DNA from 2 places in the Actinoallomurus sp. CA-142502 genome. Region 1 is predicted to be linked to the other one. Evidence: riboswitches for the same ligand, from Rfam matches in the RefSeq annotation. Region 1 holds a riboswitch; the other holds the start of a gene.

Region 1 (3,390 bases):
TCGTCTCGTCGCAGGAGACGCCGACGTGGTCGTCGTCGACCAGACGCAGGTTGACGCCGTCCTCCGCCGCGGCCCGTACGATCTCGCGGGCGCGGCCGGGAACCCGGGCGAGCACGGTGTCGAAGAAGGCGTCGTGGACGACCTCGACGCCCACCGCGCCCAGGCCGCCGCGCAGCAGCGTCGCGCGCTCGTGCACCCGCTCGGCGATGGCGGTGAGCCCCTCGGGACCGTGGTAGACGGCGTACATGCTCGCCATCACGGCGAGCAGCACCTGGGCGGTGCAGATGTTGCTGGTGGCCTTCTCCCGGCGGATGTGCTGCTCCCGGGTCTGCAGCGCGAGCCGGTACGCCGGCCCGCCGTCGGCGTCCAGCGAGACGCCGACGAGCCGGCCGGGGAGCTGGCGCTGGATGCCGTCACGCACCGACATGTAGCCGGCGTGCGGGCCGCCGAAGCCGTACGGCACGCCGAAGCGCTGCGTCGTGCCGACCGCGATGTCGGCGCCGAACTCCCCCGGCGGCCGGAGCAGTGTCAGGGCGAGGAGGTCGGCGGCGACCACGACCTGGGCGCCGCGCCCGTGCGCCGCCTCGGTCAGCCCCGACAGGTCGCGTACGGCGCCGCTCGCGCCCGGGTACTGCAGCAGCACGCCGAAGAAGTCGCCCTCCGGCAGTCCCCCGGACGTGTCGGCGACGACGACCTCGATGCCCAGCGGCACCGCGCGGGTGCGGATCACCTCGACGGTCTGCGGCAGCACGTCGGCGTCGACGAGGAAGGTGTCGCCGCTCCCCCGCGGCGCGACGCGGTGCGCCAGCGTCATCGCCTCCGCGGCGGCGGTGCCCTCGTCCAGCAGCGAGGCGTTCGCCACCGGCAGCCCGGTCAGGTCGCTCACCATGGTCTGGAAGTTCAGCAGCGCCTCGAGCCGCCCCTGGGAGATCTCCGGCTGGTACGGCGTGTAGGCGGTGTACCAGCCGGGATTCTCCAGGACGTTGCGCAGGATCACGCCCGGGGTGATCGTCCCGTGGTAGCCGAGGCCGATCATCGAGGTGAGCACCTGGTTGCGGGCGGCCAGCTCACGCAGCCGCGCCAGCGCCTCCACCTCGCTGAGCGCGGGCGGCAGGTCGAGCGGGCGGTCGGTGCGGATCCGGGCGGGCACGGCCGCGTCGACGAGCGCGCCGACGCCGTCGTACCCGGCGGTCTCGGCCATCGCGGCGCGTTCGGCCGGGGAGGGTCCGATGTGGCGAGCGGCGAACGGAACCTCGGTCATGGGGAGCCTCCAGGCGAGTCGGGGCGCGAACGCCACCGGGCACGCCGGTGGCCGGTCTCCCCCTCTGTCACCTGGACCTGAGAGCTTCGCCGCGACGGACGCGGCTTGCACCTTCGGTGAGGATCGGCGGCCGATGGAACGGCCGCGGTCTCCCGCTTTCCAGAGGTGCCTCGCCCACGCGGTCCTTTTGCCTGAGAGGTTCCGGGGAGGTTTGCTCCTTCGGCGCCCCGGCACTGGCTGCACCGGGATCTCTCCCGCGCGGGTTCGACGGCGATCTCCACCCTACCGGAGGGTTGTTTCCCCGACGTTAAGCATGGGGCGTGCGGGCCGTAAAGGTCAGCGGTTCAGGGTGCGGAAGCGGCGGACGCTCAGCGGAACGAAGATCACGAGTAGCACGCCGGACCAGAGCAGCGTCGCCGCCACCGGATGCCGCAGCGGCAGCGCGACGTCGCCGGCCGGAGCGCCGGGGTTGCCGAACAGCCCACGGCAGGCCGCGACCGCCGCGCTGACCGGGTTCCAGTCGGCGATCACCCGCAGCCAGGCCGGCATGCCGGCGGTCGGCACGAAGGAGTTCGACAGCATCGACACCGGGAAGACCAGCGGCACCATCTGGTCGGCGGTCTCCTCGTTCTTCACCAGCAGGCCGCAGAGCACTCCCGCCCAGGAGATCGCGTAGCGCAGGAGGATCAGCAGGCCGAACGCCGCGAGCGCCTTCGGCAGCCCGTCGTGGATGCGCCAGCCGACGGCCAGGCCGCAGCCGACCATGATGACCATGCCGAGGGCACCGACCAGGATGTCGCCGCCGACCTGCCCGAACGGCACTGCCGACCGGGCCATCGGCATCGAGCGGAACCGGTCCATGACGCCCTTGGAGGCGTCGGTGGCCACCGCGAGCATCGTGGTCATGAAGCTGGTGATCGATGTCATCGCGAACAGGCCGGGCATGAGGTACTCCCGGTAGTTCCCGCCGCCGGGAACCTTGATCGCGCTGCCGAAGACGTAGCCGAACAGCACGACCATGACGGCCGGGAAGACCAGCGCGCCGACGAGTTCCCCGGGCTGGTTCTTGAGCTGGACGAGGTTGCGCCACACCAGGGTGACGCCGTCGGTGAGGGTCCAGCGGAGCCGGTCCAGGCGTCCGGTGGGCGCGACGGGGGCATGGAGGACCATCAGGCGCTCACCTTCTCCGCGGTCTCTTCGGCCCGGCCGGTCAGGCGGAGGAACACCTCGTCGAGGGTGGGACGCCTCAGCGCGACGTCCTCGACCTCGACGCCAGCGCGGTCCAGCTCGCGCACGACGGCGGGCAGAGTGACGGAGCCGGCGGAGACGGGGACGCTCACCCGGCGGGACTCCGGATCGGTGTCCGGCTCGCCGATCCGGGAGAGCACGGCGGTGGCGTCGGCGAACGCGTCCGCGGCGGAGACGACGACGTCGATGCGGCTGCCGATCTCGGCCTTCAGCTCGTCCGGCGTGCCCGAGGCGATCACCTGTCCCCGGTCGACCACGGCGACCCGGTCGGCGAGCTGATCGGCCTCGTCGAGGTACTGCGTGGTCAGCAGCACGGTCACGCCGTCGGCGACCAGCTCGCGGATCGTGTCCCAGATCTCGCCGCGACTGCGCGGGTCCAGGCCGGTCGTCGGCTCGTCCAGGAAGAGCACCGGCGGCGCGGTGATCAGGCTGGAGATCAGGTCGATCCGGCGGCGCATTCCGCCGGAGTAGGTCTTGACCAGGCGGTCGCCGGCCCCGGCGAGGCCGAACCGCTCCAGCAGCTCGTCCGCGCGCCGCCGGGCGACCCTGGGCGGCAGGTGGTACAGGCGCCCGAAGAGCCGCAGGTTGTCGCGGCCGCTCAGCTTCTCGTCCATCGAGGCGTGCTGGCCCGCCAGGCCGATGCGGTACCGCACCTGGTCGGCGTCGCGGACCACGTCGTACCCCGCGACCCGCGCCCGCCCGGCGTCGGGCAGCGTGAGCGTCGACAGGATCCGCACGGTCGTGGTCTTGCCGGCGCCGTTCGGGCCGAGCAGGCCGAAGACGCCGCCCTCGGGCACCTCCAGGTCGACCCCGCGTACGGCCTCGGTCGGACCGAACCGCTTGCGCAGCCCCTCGGCCCAGATGGCCGGCTCCGAACTCGT
Region 2 (3,390 bases), 3.8 Mb from region 1:
TCACCGACTTGGTCGACTCCGCCTCGCCACAGGGCTCCCCGGCCTCGACCGTGGCGCCCTCCTGCGGCAACGAGACGTACACGATGTCACCGAGGGCGTCGGCGGCATAGGCGGTGATCCCCACAGTCACAACACCGTCGGACGGCTCGGTAATCCACTCATGCTCTTCGGTGTAGGAAAGGGTCTCGGGAACGTTGCTCACGGGGTCCTCCTATAGAAAGGCAGGGCGACCTTGTCGACCGGCTCATGTTTGCCGCGGATGTCCACCGCCAGATCGGTGTCTTCGGTGTGACCCGCGTGGATATAGCCCATGGCGATGGGCTTGCCCAGTGTCGGGGACGGCGCGCCGCTGGTCACGACTCCGCACGGCGTGCCGTCTGATCCCACGATGTCGTACCCGTGCCGGGGCACCCGCCGTCCCCTGGCGACCAGGCCGACGAGGGTGCGCTCCGGCGCCTTGTCGGCGATCGCGGCCAGCGCGGCACGTCCGACGAAGTCGCCCTTGTCGAACTTGACGGTACGGCCGAGGCCCGCGTCGAACGGCGTCGTCTCGGCGGTCAGCTCGTTGCCGTACAGCGGCATCCCGGCCTCCAGGCGCAGCGTGTCGCGCGAGGACAGCCCGCAGGGCCGCAGGTCGTCGCCGCCGGCCTCGGTCAGCGCCGCCCAGGTCGCCACGGCGTCGCCGGCGGAGACGAACAGCTCGAAGCCGTCCTCGCCCGTGTAGCCGGTGCGGGCGATCAGGGCGTCGACGCCGGACACCGCGCCGGGCAGGATCGCGTAGTACTTCAGGTCGCCGAGCGCGGCGTCGGTGAGCTTGCCGAGGATCCCCTGCGCCTTCGGCCCCTGGACCGCGACGAGGGCGTACGCGTCGGAGCGGTCGTCGACGGTGGCCCCGTCGAACTTCTCGGCCCGCGCGGTCAGCTCTGAGCGTACGGTGGCGGCGTTCGCGGCGTTGGCCACGATCAGATAGGTCTCGGCGGCCAGCCGGTAGACGATCAGGTCGTCCAGGACGCCGCCGTCGGCGTCGCAGATCATCGTGTAGCGCGCCCGGCCCACGGCGAGCGCCGAAAGGTGTCCGATGAGGGAGTAGTCGAGCGCCGCCCCGGCCTGCGGGCCGGTCACGAAGATCTCTCCCATGTGGGACAGGTCGAACAGGCCGGCGCTGGTACGGACCGCCTGGTGCTCGGCGGTCTCGCTGCCGTAGCGCAGCGGCATCCGATAACCGGCGAACTCGGTGACGGTGGCGCCGAGGCCCTCGTGGACCTCGTGGAGTGGTGTCTTCTTGGTGTCCGGAACGGACATCGCGGCAGGCTCCTTATCGCGCGGGCGATCCGGGGGTCATATCGTCCCACTGGTTCGCGTGCGGTCTCGGCGCCTCCCCCTCTGTCATCGGCGCCTGAGAGCTTCGCCCGGGGGGCTTGCACCTTCGGCGGGAGCAGTGCTCCGCTTTCCAGAGGTCGCCTGCTCCGCGCGGTCTTCGTCGCCTGAGAGGTTCCGGGGAGGAGTTGCTCCTTCGGCGGCCCGGACTGGCGGTCCGGGCGCTCTCCCGCGCGGGATCAACGGCTGCCGCCAGGCTAGCAGCGCCCGTCGCGCGGCGACAGCCCGCACATCGGCCCACCTGGCCACGCGGATACACGCTGAGTGTATAGACGGCGAGTATACGCGCGACGTACCCTCCGTCTCATGAGCGTTCCCTACGCCCTCCTCGGCCTGCTCGAACGGGAGCCGAGCCACGGGTACGACCTGAAACGCGACTACGACGCGCTGTTCGGCCGGGGCAGGCCGCTGTCCTTCGGCCAGGTCTACGCCACCCTCGGCCGGCTCGCCCGTGCGGGGAAGGTGGTCGTGGGCGAGACCGAGGCCGGCTCGGGCCCCGACCGCAAGCGGTACGTCATCACCGAGACGGGGGCGACCGAGTTCGAGTCCTGGCTCGCCGAGCCGGTCGAGGCCGAGCCGCACCTGCAGACGGTGCTGTTCACGAAGGTCGTGCTCGCGCTGCTGCTCGACCGCGACGCCGAGGCGTACCTCGACGCCCAGCGCGCCGCCCACCTGAAACGCATGCGCGAGCTGACCGAGACCAAGCGGACCGGCGACCTGGTCGACGCGCTGCTCGCCGACCACGGCCTGTTCCACCTGGAGTCCGACCTGCGCTGGATCGACCTCACCGCGGCCCGGCTCGACGCGCTGAAACGCGAGGTCCTGCCGTGACGACTCTCGTGGAGGCGCGCGACGTGACGCTGTCGTTCGGCAGCACGCCCGCGCTGCGGGGCGCGAGCCTGTCGGCCGAGGCCGGCGAGATCCTCGCCGTCATGGGCCCGAGCGGGTCGGGCAAGTCGACCCTGCTGCACTGCCTGGCCGGGATCCTCACGCCGGGTTCCGGCGAGGTCCGGTTCGACGGCCGCCGGGTGGACACCATGGGCGAGGCCGAGCGCAGCGCCCTGCGCCGCGACCGCTTCGGCTTCGTGTTCCAGTTCGGTCAGCTCGTCCCCGAGCTGACCGCCGAGGAGAACGTCGCACTGCCACTGCTGCTCGGCGGCATGCGCCGGGGCGCGGCCGTCCGGCAGGCCCACCCCTGGTTCGAACGGCTCGGCCTGGACGGCCTGGAGCGGCGGCGGTCCGGCGAGCTGTCCGGCGGGCAGGCCCAGCGCGTCGCACTGGCCCGAGGCCTGGTCGCGAGCCCGCGGGTGCTGTTCGCCGACGAACCGACCGGCGCGCTCGACTCGCTCACCGGGGAGCAGGTCATGGAGCTGCTCGTGTCCGCCGCCCGCGAGGAGGGCACCACGGTCATCCTGGTCACCCACGAGCCGCGGGTGGCCGCGTACGCCGACCGCGAGGTCATCGTCCGCGACGGGAGGACCACGTCGATCGGGGTGATCTCGTGATCGGGTTCGGTGTGCGGCTGGCCGTGGCGGGCGGGCGAGAGGCGGCCGTGCGGCTGGTGGTCACGGCGGCCGCCGTCGCGCTGGGAGTCGGGCTGCTGCTGGCGACCTTGGCGGGCGTCAACGCGGTCAACGCGCAGAACGCCCGCTACGCCTGGCTGAACTCCGCGTCCCCCGAGGCCACGGCGGGTGTTCCGCCGTCCCCGGACCCACTGTGGGCCACCCTCGGCTACGAGCGCTACGAGGGCAGGACGATCACCCGGGTCGACGTCGCCGCCACCGGGCCCCGCTCACCCGTTCCACCCGGCATCCCGCGCCCGCCCGGGCCGGGGGAGTACTACGCGTCACCCGCGCTGACCGCGCTGCTGCGCACGGCACCGCCCGGCCGGCTCGGCGACCGCTACCCCGGCCGCCGGATCGGCACGATCGGCCCGGCCGCGCTCCCGTCCCCGGACTCGCTGTACGTCATCGCGGGCGCGAGCGCCGCCGAACTCTCGCGCGCCCCCGGCGC

What was found. Region 1 has a riboswitch for glycine ahead of gcvP (aminomethyl-transferring glycine dehydrogenase). Riboswitches for the same ligand answer to the same signal wherever they lie in the genome.
Region 2: it holds a riboswitch for glycine, as region 1 does, so the genes downstream of both, gcvT (glycine cleavage system aminomethyltransferase GcvT) here and gcvP (aminomethyl-transferring glycine dehydrogenase) in region 1, are expected to answer to the same signal.

Annotation. Positions count from the first base shown of each region.
Region 1 is NZ_JBNJMY010000001.1:5,806,442-5,809,831, forward strand. It holds gene gcvP (aminomethyl-transferring glycine dehydrogenase) at 1-1,261, opposite strand, end outside; glycine riboswitch at 1,319-1,429, opposite strand; glycine riboswitch at 1,431-1,528, opposite strand; gene ACQEV1_RS27705 (ABC transporter permease) at 1,598-2,431, opposite strand; gene ACQEV1_RS27710 (ATP-binding cassette domain-containing protein) at 2,431-3,390, opposite strand, start outside.
Region 2 is NZ_JBNJMY010000001.1:9,593,824-9,597,213, reverse strand. It holds gene gcvH (glycine cleavage system protein GcvH) at 1-202, opposite strand, end outside; gene gcvT (glycine cleavage system aminomethyltransferase GcvT) at 199-1,302, opposite strand; glycine riboswitch at 1,374-1,460, opposite strand; glycine riboswitch at 1,462-1,559, opposite strand; gene ACQEV1_RS44850 (PadR family transcriptional regulator) at 1,684-2,208, shown strand; gene ACQEV1_RS44845 (ABC transporter ATP-binding protein) at 2,205-2,882, shown strand; gene ACQEV1_RS44840 (FtsX-like permease family protein) at 2,879-3,390, shown strand, end outside.